3 regions of the Dryocola baronae genome follow, and region 2 is predicted to be linked to each of the others. Evidence: predicted binding sites of a transcription regulator. Region 2 holds the regulator's gene; each other region holds the start of a gene.
What was found. Region 2 encodes CRP, which controls carbon source genes, mostly activating them, when cyclic AMP is high. Its sites were predicted from a motif close to ATGTGANNNNNNTCACAT; they were not measured.
Positions count from the first base shown of each region.

Region 1: a site for CRP is predicted at 1,872-1,889, ahead of ompW (outer membrane protein OmpW). Genes of this name have one in related genera too.
Region 3: a site for CRP is predicted at 2,092-2,109, ahead of rbsD (D-ribose pyranase). Genes of this name have one in related genera too.

Region 1 covers NZ_JBINNY010000001.1:2,233,278-2,237,738, reverse strand. Annotated here, with positions in the region: gene trpB (tryptophan synthase subunit beta) at 1-333, shown strand, start outside; gene trpA (tryptophan synthase subunit alpha) at 333-1,139, shown strand; gene ompW (outer membrane protein OmpW) at 1,182-1,814, opposite strand; gene ACSPHG_RS10535 (YkgJ family cysteine cluster protein) at 2,097-2,501, shown strand; gene ACSPHG_RS10530 (YciC family protein) at 2,532-3,275, shown strand; gene ACSPHG_RS10525 (septation protein A) at 3,341-3,877, shown strand; gene yciA (acyl-CoA thioester hydrolase YciA) at 3,874-4,269, shown strand; gene tonB (TonB system transport protein TonB) at 4,302-4,461, opposite strand, start outside.
Region 2 covers NZ_JBINNY010000001.1:4,632,584-4,637,044, reverse strand. Annotated here, with positions in the region: gene ACSPHG_RS22005 (YccS/YhfK family putative transporter) at 1-1,964, opposite strand, end outside; gene crp (cAMP-activated global transcriptional regulator CRP) at 2,156-2,788, opposite strand; gene ACSPHG_RS21995 (OsmC family protein) at 3,103-3,507, shown strand; gene ACSPHG_RS21990 (phosphoribulokinase) at 3,536-4,405, opposite strand.
Region 3 covers NZ_JBINNY010000001.1:4,981,857-4,986,317, forward strand. Annotated here, with positions in the region: gene rbsC (ribose ABC transporter permease) at 1-69, opposite strand, end outside; gene rbsA (ribose ABC transporter ATP-binding protein RbsA) at 70-1,581, opposite strand; gene rbsD (D-ribose pyranase) at 1,589-2,008, opposite strand; gene kup (low affinity potassium transporter Kup) at 2,198-4,066, opposite strand; gene ravA (ATPase RavA) at 4,291-4,461, shown strand, end outside.

The DNA.
Region 1 (4,461 bases), 2.4 Mb from region 2:
CAAACCGACGAAGGTCAAATCGAGGAGTCGTATTCTATTTCCGCAGGCCTCGACTTCCCGTCCGTAGGGCCGCAGCACGCGCACCTGAACAGCATTGGCCGCGCGGATTACGTGTCGATTACCGACAATGAGGCGCTGGATGCCTTTAAGCTTCTGTGCCGCAAAGAAGGGATTATTCCCGCGCTTGAGTCCTCTCACGCGCTGGCTCACGCGGTGAAAATGATGCGTGAGGATCCGGAAAAAGAACAGCTGTTGGTGGTGAACCTCTCCGGCCGCGGTGATAAAGACATCTTCACGGTTCACGACATTTTGAAAGCGCGAGGGGAAATGTAATGGAACGTTATCAGCACGCATTTGAGCAGTTACAGGCTCGCCGGGAAGGCGCATTTGTTCCCTTTGTAACCCTGGGCGACCCGTCGCCTGAACAGTCGCTGAAAATCATCGATACGCTGATTGAGGCCGGTGCCGACGCGCTGGAGCTGGGGATTCCATTCTCCGACCCGCTGGCCGATGGCCCAACGATTCAGAACGCGGCGCTTCGTGCGTTCGCCGCAGGCGTGACGCCAACCCAGTGTTTTGAGATGCTGGCCGAAATCCGCCGCAGGCATCCGACCATTCCCATCGGCCTGCTGATGTACGCCAACCTGGTGTACAGCCGGGGCATCGATGAATTCTATGCGCTGTGCGCCAAAGTGGGCGTAGATTCCGTGCTGATTGCCGATGTGCCGATCGAAGAATCCGCGCCGTTCCGCCAGGCCGCGATGCGCCACAACGTCGCGCCGATTTTCATCTGCCCACCGAACGCCCACGACGATTTGCTGCGTGAGATTGCCTCCCACGGCCGCGGCTATACCTATCTGCTGTCACGTGCGGGGGTAACGGGTGCTGAGACGCGCGCGCAGCTGCCGCTGCATCATCTGGTCGAGAAGCTGACCGAGTATCACGCCGCGCCTTCGCTGCAGGGCTTCGGTATTTCCGAGCCTTCACAGGTGCGGGATGCCATTGCTGCGGGTGCCGCCGGGGCGATTTCCGGTTCGGCAATCGTGAAGATAATAGAGAAGAACGTTGATAAGCCTGATGCGATGCTAAGCGAGTTGAAAACCTTCGTGCAGGCGATGAAGGCGGCGACCCGCAGTTAAGCAAGCGGCGGATGAGGCCTTAGCCCATCCGCCGTTTTTACATCAGAAGCGATAGCCCGCGGAGAACATAAACACCCACGGATCGATGCGAGTCTTAATATTCTGCTGCTCGCCGCCCGCTTTGAATTTCACTTCGGTATCGATATCCATGTACCATACGGACATGTTCAGCAGCCAGTCATCGTCAACCATATAGTCAAGCCCAACCTGCCCCGCCGCGCCCCAGGAATCCTTCACGCTCAGATCGCTCAGGCCCGCGTCTTTGCCCGTCTGGTTGAAGTCGGTATCAAAGAAAGTGGTGTAGTTAACGCCTGCGCCAATGTAAGGACGCGCCTTGCTTTTCGCATCGCCAAAGTACCACTGCGCCATAAGCGTTGGCGGCAGCTGCTTGACGGTAGCCAGATCGCCCGTCGCGCCCAGGCCAACTTTATGACGGAACGGCGTAGCGGCGAGCAGTTCGATGCCGATATTGTCCGTTACCATGTAATCAAAGGTCAGCCCCAGCTGGGTGTTATTACTGACGTTAAATCCACCCATGCCTAGCACATCGTCGGAGCCTTCGGTTGGACGTACGGTTGCCGTACCGGCGCGCATAAAGAACTCGCCCGCCTGATGCGCCAACGCTTCTCCAGATAAACAACCCAGCATAAGTACCGCCACTGTTAACTTTTTCATAGCCCTTCCCTTGTTATGGTTTTATAAGCGCGGTGAATATACTTACTTTTGGGTACAAAGTGATCTAACTCAGATCACACTTTGTTAGCTAATTTAACATTCAATGATCTGGATTAATTTTTGGCAACAACCATGAAAGTGGTAATTTGATCTGGAGTCAATTTTCTACCTGAATCACACCTTTTAAAATCTTTACGTTCTGATATTGCGGAAAATTTCACCGCCGTCTAGGTTAATTATCTTCCTTGTTTAGATGCGTCTAACCGTATTTGCAGGTGCAAGATGAGCGATCTCAACCCGTGCATGACGTGCGGTGCCTGTTGTGCTTACTTTCGTGTCTCGTTCTACTGGGCTGAAGCTGACGATGCGGGCGGCCAGGTCCCCACACGCCTTACCGAGCCTGTCTCGCCCTTCCTGCGCTGCATGGGCGGCACCAATCAGCGCAATAGCCGTTGCGTCGCCTTAGAGGGCAATCCTGGCGAGCAGGTGCGCTGTGGGATCTATGAAAACCGGCCTTCCCCTTGCCGGGAATTTGCCATGTCGGGTGAAAATGGCATAGCCAACGACGCCTGTAACCGGGCGCGGGCAAAGTACGGTTTGCCACCGCTTTACGCCGACTCGCCCATTTTTATGGATAGCCTTAGTGGTGCCACAGCTCCTCCTTCCAGGGTACAATTGCGCGCTTAAGTGTAACCGGGCAATTTCAAAGGAGAGTGCATGTCTATCACGGCGGGTTCTGTGTACCGTGACACGGGGAATTTTCTACGCAATCAGTTTGTTACCATTTTACTGATCGCTCTACTGTGCGCCTTTATATCGGTGATCTTCGGTCATGCCTTTTCGCCAAGCGATGAGCAATTAGCCATTCTGAGCGAAGGCGACAACCTGGCCGGAAGCGTTGGCCTGTTTGACCTTGTGCAAAACATGACGCCTGAACAACAGGAAGTGTTACTCAAAGCTTCTGCGGCATCGACATTCGCCGGTCTTATCGGCAATGCGATTCTGGCGGGCAGCATGCTGGTGCTGATGCAGATGGTTTCGGCCGGACACCGCGTGAGCGCGCTGCGCGCTATCGGTACCGCCGCGCCCGTTCTGCCAAAAATGTTTATTCTGATGTTCCTGACCACCTTTATGGTGCAGATCGGCATCATGCTGATCGTGGTGCCGGGGGTGCTGCTGGCGATTGTGCTCTCCCTCGCGCCGGTCATGGTCGTGCAGGATAAAGCCGGTATTTTCCACGCCATGCGCAGCAGTATTCGTCTGGCCTGGAGCAACATGCGTCTGGTGGCACCGGCGGTGATAAGCTGGCTGGTGGCTAAAACCGCGCTCCTGCTTCTCGCTTCATCATTTGCCGCCCTGTCCCCTCAGGTTGGTGCAGTGATTGCCAATACGATCAGCAACCTGATTTCTGCGGTGTTGCTCATCTATTTATTCCGTTTATATATGCTTATTCGCCAATAACCTTCACCCGCTCCTGACCGCACGTTATAGTCAGTCAGGAGTTCTCCCTTTTTACGGAACAGATTATGAAGCAGTTTCTCGACTTCCTTCCCCTGATTGTCTTCTTTGCCTTCTATAAGATGTACGACATCTATGCCGCCAGCGGCGCGCTGATCGTCGCTACCGCTCTGGCGCTGGTTTATAGCTGGTATAAATACCGCAAGCTGGAAAAAATGACCCTCATTACCTTCCTGATGGTCGCGGTCTTCGGCGGGCTGACGCTGTTCTTCCATAACGATGAATTTATCAAATGGAAGGTTACGGTGATTTACGCGCTGTTTGCCATTGCCCTGCTGGTCAGCCAGCTGGTGATGAAAAAGCCGCTTATCCAGCGCATGCTCGGCAAGGAAATTACGCTCCCGGAGCACGTATGGGCGAAGCTTAACGTAGCGTGGGCGCTGTTCTTCATCGTCTGCGGCGTGGCGAATATCTATATCGCCTTCTGGCTGCCGCAGGACGTGTGGGTGAACTTTAAGGTCTTCGGCCTGACCGCGGCAACGCTGGTCTTTACGCTGCTGAGCGGCGTTTATATCTATCGCCATATGCCGCAGGAAGAGAAATGAGTAAGAGTACGCCTGTCGGTGAATTAGTGTTACGCACGCTTGCGATGCCGGCGGATACCAACGCTAACGGCGATATTTTTGGCGGCTGGTTGATGTCACAGATGGACATGGGCGGTGCCATCATGGCGAAAGAAATCGCCCATGGCCGCGTCGTCACGGTGCGCGTCGACGGTATGACGTTTCTGAAACCCGTTGCGGTTGGCGATGTGGTTTGCTGCTACGCCAGCTGTATAAAGCGCGGTAATTCGTCGGTAACGATTAACGTGGAAGTGTGGGTGAAGAAGGTGTCTTCGGAGCCTCTCGGTCAGCGCTACAAAGCGACCGAGGCCGTCTTTATTTATGTCGCCGTTGATAACGACGGCAAACCCCGCCCGCTGCCGCAGCAATCCTAAAAAAAAGGCCTCCCGATTGGGAGGCCTTTTTATTATTCCATCGTCGCGCCGCCGTTGATGCGGAAGACAATATTCACGACCATTCCCTGTCCGGGCTTGCCGCTTTCATAGCGCCACTTCTTCATCGCCTGCTTCACCTCACGTTCAAACATGTTTGCAGGTTTGGCCTCAAGGATGGTGACGTTGTTGACG
Region 2 (4,461 bases):
TCCATCGTGCTTAGCGGCCCGGTCGGCAGCGCCTCTGAATCCAGAATCACCGCGTCTTTCGTTTCCCCCGGTCCGTCATATTCCAGACGCTGCTGGCACCTTTGCAGCGCGACTTCACAGGCTTGCAGGTAGCGCTGCGCCAGGTCCGGCGTCAGCATATTGTGCTCGCGGGCAAGCGTCGTCATCGCGTTGATATGCTCGACGATAAACTGGCTGTGCGTCACCCATAGCTTCATGTCATCCAGATAGTGCGAGTTGAAGCCCGGCTCCTGCATCGCCTGGTTGAGCGAGTTAAACAACGCGTTGTGCGCCTGGTTGACCTTCATGCGCTGCCAGGCCAGCGGCGTCGGCTGCGGGTCGTGGCTTAGGATCAGCCGTATTGCTTCCTGGTCGGTTTCCAGCGCGTCGTGGGCGTTCTGGCGCAGCAGGCCGCTTTGCCACTGCGGCCACAGCCAGATCATGCCGCCAAAGGCAATCAGGCAGCCGAGCAGGGTATCGATCAGACGCGGCACGATGTATTGCTCGGCGCTAAGCGTAATCAGCTGCAGCGTGTATACCGCGGTGACGGTAAAGCCGATGGTGGCCCAGCCGTAGCTTTTGCGGATAAACAGGTAGCTCACCAGCGTAATGAGCAGCATCGCCACCAGCGTGTAGCTTTCCGGAACGTGGAAGTGGAGAGTGATCCCGGCAATCGTCAGGCCCGCCATGGTGCCCGCCGAACGGTGCAGAATCCGCACGCGCGTCGCGCCATAGCCGTTTTGCGTGACGAACATGATGGTCATCAGGATCCAGTAGGGCTTGGGCAGATGTAAAGATGCGCCCAGCAGGCTGGCGACGGTGAGCATGACGCCCAGCCGTGCGGCGTTGCGCAGCGCCGCCGATTTGAAGGAGAGATAGCTTTTTAGCGCGGGCCACAGCGGCAGGCGGCGCTGGCGATCTTCCATCAGATCGCGGACGTATAAAGGGCGCTGGGTGCGCAGCACGCGCGCGATACGGCTGAAGTGGTAGTGGCAGAATTGCCCGACCGGGTTGTCCGGGTTTTGGCGGGCGATTTTTTCCAGCGCCGCGATCTGTTTATCCATATCAAAGCGTCTGGGGTAGCGGTGATAAAGGATGTCGTCCGCCAGCACGCGCAGGCGAGACGCGATGGTTTGCGCGTTCCAGCGGATCACCGCTTCGGCGTGGCTTTGTTCAACGAGTTTCTGCACCTCTTCGGGCTGGTGCAGGCTGACGGAGATGTGCTCCTGGAGGTCGAGCGCCACCTGGAAAGCGCGCAGCAGGCGTTTGTAGCCGTTCTGCTGGTTAGCCGCCAGCATGTGCAGCTGCTGATAGCAGACGGTAATCAGATCGACGGCTTTTTGCTGGCGGGCCAGCAGCGGGGGCAGCGCCTTTTCCGGATCGGTGTGCTGCGTCAGCATGCCGTATTTTGCTTCGCAGTATTCGGCAAGCTGGCGGTAGAGCAGGCTCAGGGATTCGCGAAGCGGCTGCTCGCGCCACATCCAGAACCAGAACCAGTTAAAGACGCCGTACCAGATGGTGCCGGAAACATACAGCAGCATCGGTTTCCAGATAGGCATGTTCCCGGCCATGCTGAGGGTGAAGATCGCCGCAATCAGCGAGGCGGGGAGCAGGCGGGCGTGCAGGGCGCTGATTTCCGCGGTTACCCCGAGCATCAGCGCCATCACCATCAGAATTATGGGCAGCGGGATCGAGGTGTAGAGCAGAAGAAGCTGCATGATCAGGCTGCTGAGCGCAAACAGGCTGCCGCCGATAATCAGCCGCTTGAAGAAGCGTCGATGGGGGGTGTCCAGGCCAGCAATGTTGCAGCAGGCGGGAACTAACGAGAAAAGCAGGCCGTTTTGCAGGCTGCCCAGCACCAGGCCGACGGCCACGGGTAAACATAACACCAGCGTCTGACGCAGTGCGTAGTTAACCTCAGGATGATAAATAAGTCGGCGCCACATAGACTCGTCATACTTCAAGTTACAGGGGTGTTGGCTGCACTCACTCGCCCCGGTCACTTACTGGAGTAAGCTCCTGGGGACTCCCTCCCTTGCCGCCGACCTGTAACTCGAATTATTTAGAGCGGGCAAAGGGAGTTTTAGAGACAAAAAAGGCGTATTGCCGAAGCGATACGCCTTTTTGGAAACGGAAATTAACGAGTACCGTAAACGACGATCGTTTTACCGTGCGCGGAGATCAGATTTTGATCTTCCAGCATTTTCAGAATGCGGCCTACGGTTTCACGGGAGCAACCCACGATCTGACCGATTTCCTGGCGGGTGATTTTAATCTGCATACCGTCCGGGTGGGTCATGGCGTCTGGCTGTTTCGCAAGGTTCAGCAGCGTTTGAGCGATACGGCCGGTTACGTCGAGGAAGGCAAGGTTGCCCACTTTCTCTGACGTGACCTGCAGGCGACGGGCCATCTGGGAAGAGAGGCGCATCAGGATGTCTGGGTTAACCTGGATAAGCTGGCGGAATTTTTTATAGGAAATTTCAGCCACTTCGCACGCGGTTTTCGCGCGAACCCAGGCACTGCGCTCCTGGCCTTCTTCAAACAGGCCTAATTCACCGATGAAGTCACCCTGGTTCAGATAGGAGAGGATCATTTCCTTGCCCTCTTCATCTTTGATCAGCACGGCCACGGAGCCTTTGACGATGTAGTACAGCGTCTCTGCTTTTTCACCCTGGTGAATCAGCGTGCTCTTCGATGGATACTTATGAATGTGGCAATGGGACAAGAACCATTCGAGAGTCGGGTCTGTTTGCGGTTTGCCAAGCACCATGCGCGGTTATCCTCTGTTATAAACTGGCTACCAAAGACAGGATGCAAAACCTCCTGCCCGGCGTTGCAATCGTTAGAATATTTCCCACCTGGGGGAAATGGCCAGCAAGTCAATCTTGCCGCCTGTAATTAGTGATGTCCAATGCATACATACATCACGTCAATGTATCGAATGTAGCATCCGGATTGTTTTAGCATAGCTTTTGGCAAGTGTCTCCTATTGTCTCGTTTCAGCATGACGCAGGTCGCCTTCCGTTGCGACAATTGCTGCATCCGCGTACTCTGGAAGGAAATTTCTTAACAGGAGTAAGCAAAATGCAGGCACGAGTTAAATGGGTTGAGGGGTTAACTTTCCTGGGCGAATCGGCGTCGGGTCACCAGATCCTGATGGACGGAAATTCAGGCGATAAAGCACCCAGCCCGATGGAGATGGTCCTGATGTCGGTCGGCGGCTGTAGCGCCATTGATGTGGTGTCTATTTTGCAAAAAGGCCGCCATAACGTGACGGATTGCGAAGTGAAGCTGACCTCCGAGCGCCGCGAAGAAGCGCCGCGCCTGTTCACCCACATCAATCTGCATTTCATCGTGACCGGCAAAGATCTGAAGGACAATGCCGTGTCCCGCGCCGTCGACCTGTCGGCGGAGAAGTATTGCTCGGTGGCGTTGATGCTTGAGAAAGCCGCAAACATCACGCACAGCTATGAAGTGATTGAACTGTAATACGTGTCCTGGGCGGTATTTTGCCGCCCTAAACGACTTTTCTGCCTTCCGCCAGCCGTTGCACCAGCGGCGTCATTATCAGCTCCATTGCCAGCCCCATTTTGCCCCCCGGCACCACCAACGTATTGATGTGTGAAATGAAAGAGCCTTGCAGCATCGCCAGCAGGTACGGGAAGTCGATGTTATCCAGCCCGCGGAAGTGAATCACAACGAAGCTTTCGTCCAGCGACGGAATGCCGCGCGCGGCAAACGGGTTAGAGGTGTCTACCGTCGGGACGCGCTGGAAGTTGATATGGGTGCGGGAAAACTGCGGCGTAATAAAGTTGATGTAGTCATCCATCGATCTGACCACGGAATCCATCACCGCCTCCCGTGAATGGCCGCGTTCGCTGGTGTCGCGCACCAGCTTCTGAATCCACTCCAGGTTAACGATGGGCACCACGCCGACCAGCAAATCCACATAGTTGGCTACGTCGTGCTGCGGGGTGACCACACCGCCGTGCAGCCCTTCGTAAAACAGCACGTCTGTAGGTTCAGGCAGCGGCTGCCAGGGCGTGAAAGTCCCGGGGATTTGGTTCCACGGCACGGCTTCGTCATAGGTGTGGAGATACTTGCGGGATTTCCCCTGGCCGCTGCGCCCGTATTCGGCAAACGTCTGCTCGAGCAGCCCGAAGTCATTGGCCTCTGGCCCGAAATAGCTGATGTGACGGCCCAGGTCGCGCGCTTTACGAATCGCCATGTCCATTTCTGGGCGGGTATAGCGATGGAAGCTGTCGCCTTCGACTTCGGCGGCGCGCAGGTTGAGCTGTTGAAATATCTTACGAAACGCAAGGCTTGTGGTGGTCGTTCCTGCACCGCTGGAACCCGTGACGGCAATAACCGGATGTTTGGCTGACATAAGGCAACAACTCCATGGATATTCGAAGGGACTGTCACAGCGGGTGGATGGCGAAT
Region 3 (4,461 bases), 350 kb from region 2:
CAGCGATTTTTGATCCAACAACCACGCTTTAGTGAACCAGCGGCGGGTAGAAACAGACTGGGTACTCATTTATGCAGACTCCTGATTCACGCGATTAAGCTTACCGACGGCCGCCGCCATCAATGTTTCCTGGGTGGCCTCTTCGCGGGTAAAGACTCCGCCAAGGTGCCCTTCATGCATCACCATGATGCGGTCGCTCATGCCCAGCACCTCAGGCATTTCCGACGAAACGAGGATGATGCTCAGCCCATCGGCTTTAAACTGGTTGATTAACTGATAAATCTCTTTCTTTGCGCCAACGTCTACGCCACGGGTCGGCTCGTCCAGAATCAGCACTTTCGGGCGCGTCATCAGCCCGCGCGCAATGGCGACCTTTTGCTGGTTGCCGCCGGAGAGCAGGCCAATCGGCTGCTCGATTGACGGCGTTTTAACGTTGAACAGACGGACAAAGTCCTGCACCGCCTGCTGCTCATCTTTATGCTTCAGGCTGCCGACGTTATGGCTAAAATAGCGCAGCGCGGTCAGCGACATGTTCTCTTTCACCGACATGCCGAGCACCAGCCCGTCGCGCTTGCGGTCCTCGGAGATATACACGATGCCGTTCGCCAGGCCGTCCTGCGGGGAACGCGCCACCACTTCGCGGCCATCCAGCGCAACGTAGCCGCCGGTACGCGACAGCGCGCCGTACAGCACCTTCATTAATTCTGTACGCCCAGCACCCATCAGCCCGGCCACGCCGAGGATTTCGCCTTTGCGCAGGGTGAAGCTAACGTCGTTTACGCCCGGCCCGGAGAGGTTATCGACGCGCAGACGAATCTCGCCCGGCTCTTTATTCAGGCGCGGGTACTGGTCTTCAAGCTTGCGTCCGACCATCATTTCAATCAGCGAGTCTTCGGTGAGCGACGCCACCTCGCGTTCGGCAATGAACTGGCCGTCGCGGAAGACGGTGACGTCATCGCAAATCTCGAAAATCTCTTTCATGCGGTGGGAAATATAGACGATGCCGCGCCCTTGGCCTTTCAGCTCGCGGATCACGCGGAACAGCGATTCCGTTTCGGTATCGGTCAGCGCATCCGTCGGCTCGTCCATCACGATGACTTTGGATTCGAAGCTCAGCACCTTGGCGATTTCAACCATCTGCTGGTCGCCAATCGACAGATCGCCCACCAGCCGCTGGCTGTTAAAGCGCAGGTTAAGCTTCAGCAGCAGCTTGTCCGCCTCGGCGTACATTTTCTTCCAGTCGATCTTGCCGAAGCGGTTAACGAACTCGCGCCCGAGGAAGATGTTTTCCGCAATGCTGAGCTGCGGGATCAGGTTGAGCTCCTGATGAATAATGCCGATCCCCGCTTCCTGCGAAGATTTCGGGCCGTTGAACGTGGTTTCCTGCCCAAGCCATAAGAGCGAACCGGCATCGCGTTGATAAATGCCGGTTAACACTTTCATCATGGTGGATTTGCCCGCGCCGTTCTCGCCCACCAGCGCCATCACGCGTCCGGGATAAACGTTCAGCGCGGCGCCAGAAAGAGCTTTTACGCCTGGGAACGCTTTATCGATCCCTTTGAGTTGCAGTAACGGTTCCATGCCGGCCTCAGAAAGTTACGCCAGCGCAGAGAATGACATTCGCATACGGGGAACACTCCCCGCTGCGAATAACCGCATGTGCCTGCGCGGTGTGCTGCTTAAACTGCTCGTGACTGATATAGCGAATAGAAATGGTGTTTCCCTGGTGTTGTTGCAGCTGTTCGATGTGTTTGAGCAGCGTTTCGTGGAGCTCTGGATTATGTTGTTGGATTTCCTGAGCAAGGATCGCCGCTTCAACCTGCATCTCCTGCGTTACGACATCCACGACCTGCATAAAGCCGGGTACGCCGTGTGTCAGCGCCAAATCAATGCGCTGCGTGCTGCGCGGAATGGGCAACCCGGCATCGGCAACCACCAGCATGTCGGTGTGGCCAAGACGGGAAATAACGGACGAGATATCAGCGTTGAGAACGGTGCCTTTCTTCATTTTCTTACTCCACTAGCGAAACGTTTCGCTGATTCGGAGTGTAGGAAATGTCATGGCGACAAAACAACCACCAGGTTATGAAAATGTGATCGGTATCGAAACGTTTCGCTCATCATTTTCACAAGCGGTTAAATGAGAGCGCGCTCGGCCACAATAAAAAACGCCCCTTCGGTTGAAGAGGCGTTCTCGTTAAATCTCGACCTGGGTGCCCAGCTCGATAACCCTGTTCGGCGGGATCTCAAACTGGTCCGGTGCCCGCAGGGCGTTGCGCTGAAGCGCCAGGAACAACTTGCCGCGCAGGCGCAGATACCATGGCCGTTTACCGATAATCAGCGACTCGTGGGACATAAAGAACGATGTCTCGGTCATCCTGCAGCTCAGCCCTTCCAGGCCGCAGCGGTGGAAGATTTCCTCAACGTTCGGCGTTTCGCGCCAGCCGTAGCTTGCCACCACGCGCCAGAAGGTCGGCGAAAGCTGCTCGATGGAAACGCGCTTAACGTTGTGAACGTACGGCGCATCTTCGGTTCGCAGCGTCAGCAGCACCACGCGCTCGTGCAGCACCTTGTTGTGCTTGAGGTTATGCAGCATCGCAAAAGGAATGACGTTCAGCGCGCGAGACATGTAAACCGCGGTGCCCGGCACGCGTACCGGCGGCGACTTTTCAAGTGAGGCGATCATCGCTTCCAGAGAGTTGCCGTGTTCATGCATACGCCGCAGCAGGCGGAAACGCTCGCTTTTCCAGGTCGTCATGATGATGAACATCACCAGCGCCAGGCTAAGCGGCAGCCAGCCGCCGGAGAAGATTTTCACGGCGTTGGCGGAGAACAGCGGGATATCAATGCACAGGAAACCGACGCCCATCAGCAGCACGCCGATTTTGTTCCAGTGCCAGTTTTTACGCGCCACGGTACAGACAAGAATAGACGTCAGCACCATGGTGCCGGTGACCGCAATCCCGTAAGCCGCCGCCAGGTTACTGGAATGCTCGAAGCTAACGATGACGATAACCACGGAGATATAGAGGATCCAGTTAATCGCTGGAACGTAAATCTGCCCGGACTCCATTTCCGAGGTGTGGATAATGCGCATCGGCGACAGGTAGCCCAGGCGCACGGCCTGGCGAGTCAGCGAGAAGACGCCGGAGATAACCGCCTGGGAGGCGATAACCGTGGCAAGGGTCGCCAGAATCATCAGCGGAATCAGCGCCCAGTCGGGGGCCAGCAGGAAGAACGGGTTTTTAATCGCTTCCGGCGTTGTCAGCAGCAGCGCGCCCTGGCCGAAGTAGTTCAGCACCAGCGACGGCAGCACGACGGCGAACCACGCGATACGAATCGGGAATTTGCCGAAGTGCCCCATATCCGCATACAGCGCTTCCACGCCGGTAATAGAAAGCACGACCGCGCCCAGCGCAAAGAACGACACGGTTTTATATTCGAGGAAGAAGTGAACCGCCCAGGCCGGATTCAGCGCCTGAAGCACTTCCGGGTTAGCGATAATACTGCGCGCGCCAAGAACGGCGAGCACCAGGAACCACAGCAGCATCACCGGGGCGAACAGCTTGCCCACCATGCCGGTGCCGTGTTTTTGAATCATAAACAGCAGCGTCAGCACGATTATCGACAGCGGGACGATATAGGCATCCAGCGACGGCGCGGCTATCTCAAGCCCCTCTATCGCAGACATGACCGATATCGCCGGGGTTATCACCACCTCGCCATAGAAGAAGCTGCCGCCGATAAGCCCCATGATCACCAGCACCGAGGTCATTCTTGCCGAGGTGTTACGCCCGGCCAAAGACATCAGCGTCAGGATCCCACCTTCACCGGCGTTATCCGCACGCATGACAAAGGTGAGGTACTTCACGGAAACGACAAGAATCAGCAGCCAAAAAATTAAGGACAAAAATCCGAACACGGCGTCGCGTTCTACGCCAAAACCAAACTGACCGGACAGACATTCACGAAGGGTATAAAGCGGGCTGGTACCGATATCGCCGTACACCACCCCAATTGCAGCCAGCGTAATCGCGGGCAATGATTGTTTATTATCAGCGCTCATAGACTAATCTTTTGTTGGAATCCTGAAAGCGTGTGCTTAGTCCCTTGGCCCACAAAAAGGCGCACAGTATGCACGATAATCAAGGAAATCGTACCCCTAAATGCAGTTGGCTTATCTTTGGTCAGACAAAAAAGGTCAGCTCATCAATCGTTAACGAGCTCAGGTAGAAACGATATACTCGGCCCCCCGCACAGCGATAACCGCCTAAGGATGCAAAGCTAATTATGGCTCAATCACATTTATTGGCTGAAAGAATTTCTCGACTCAGCCAGGCGCTTGAAAAAGGACTTTTTGAACGTCAACACGCCATTCGACTTTGCCTGCTGGCGGCCTTAAGCGGGGAAAGCGTCTTTTTACTCGGGCCGCCGGGAATTGCCAAAAGCCTGATCGCCCGT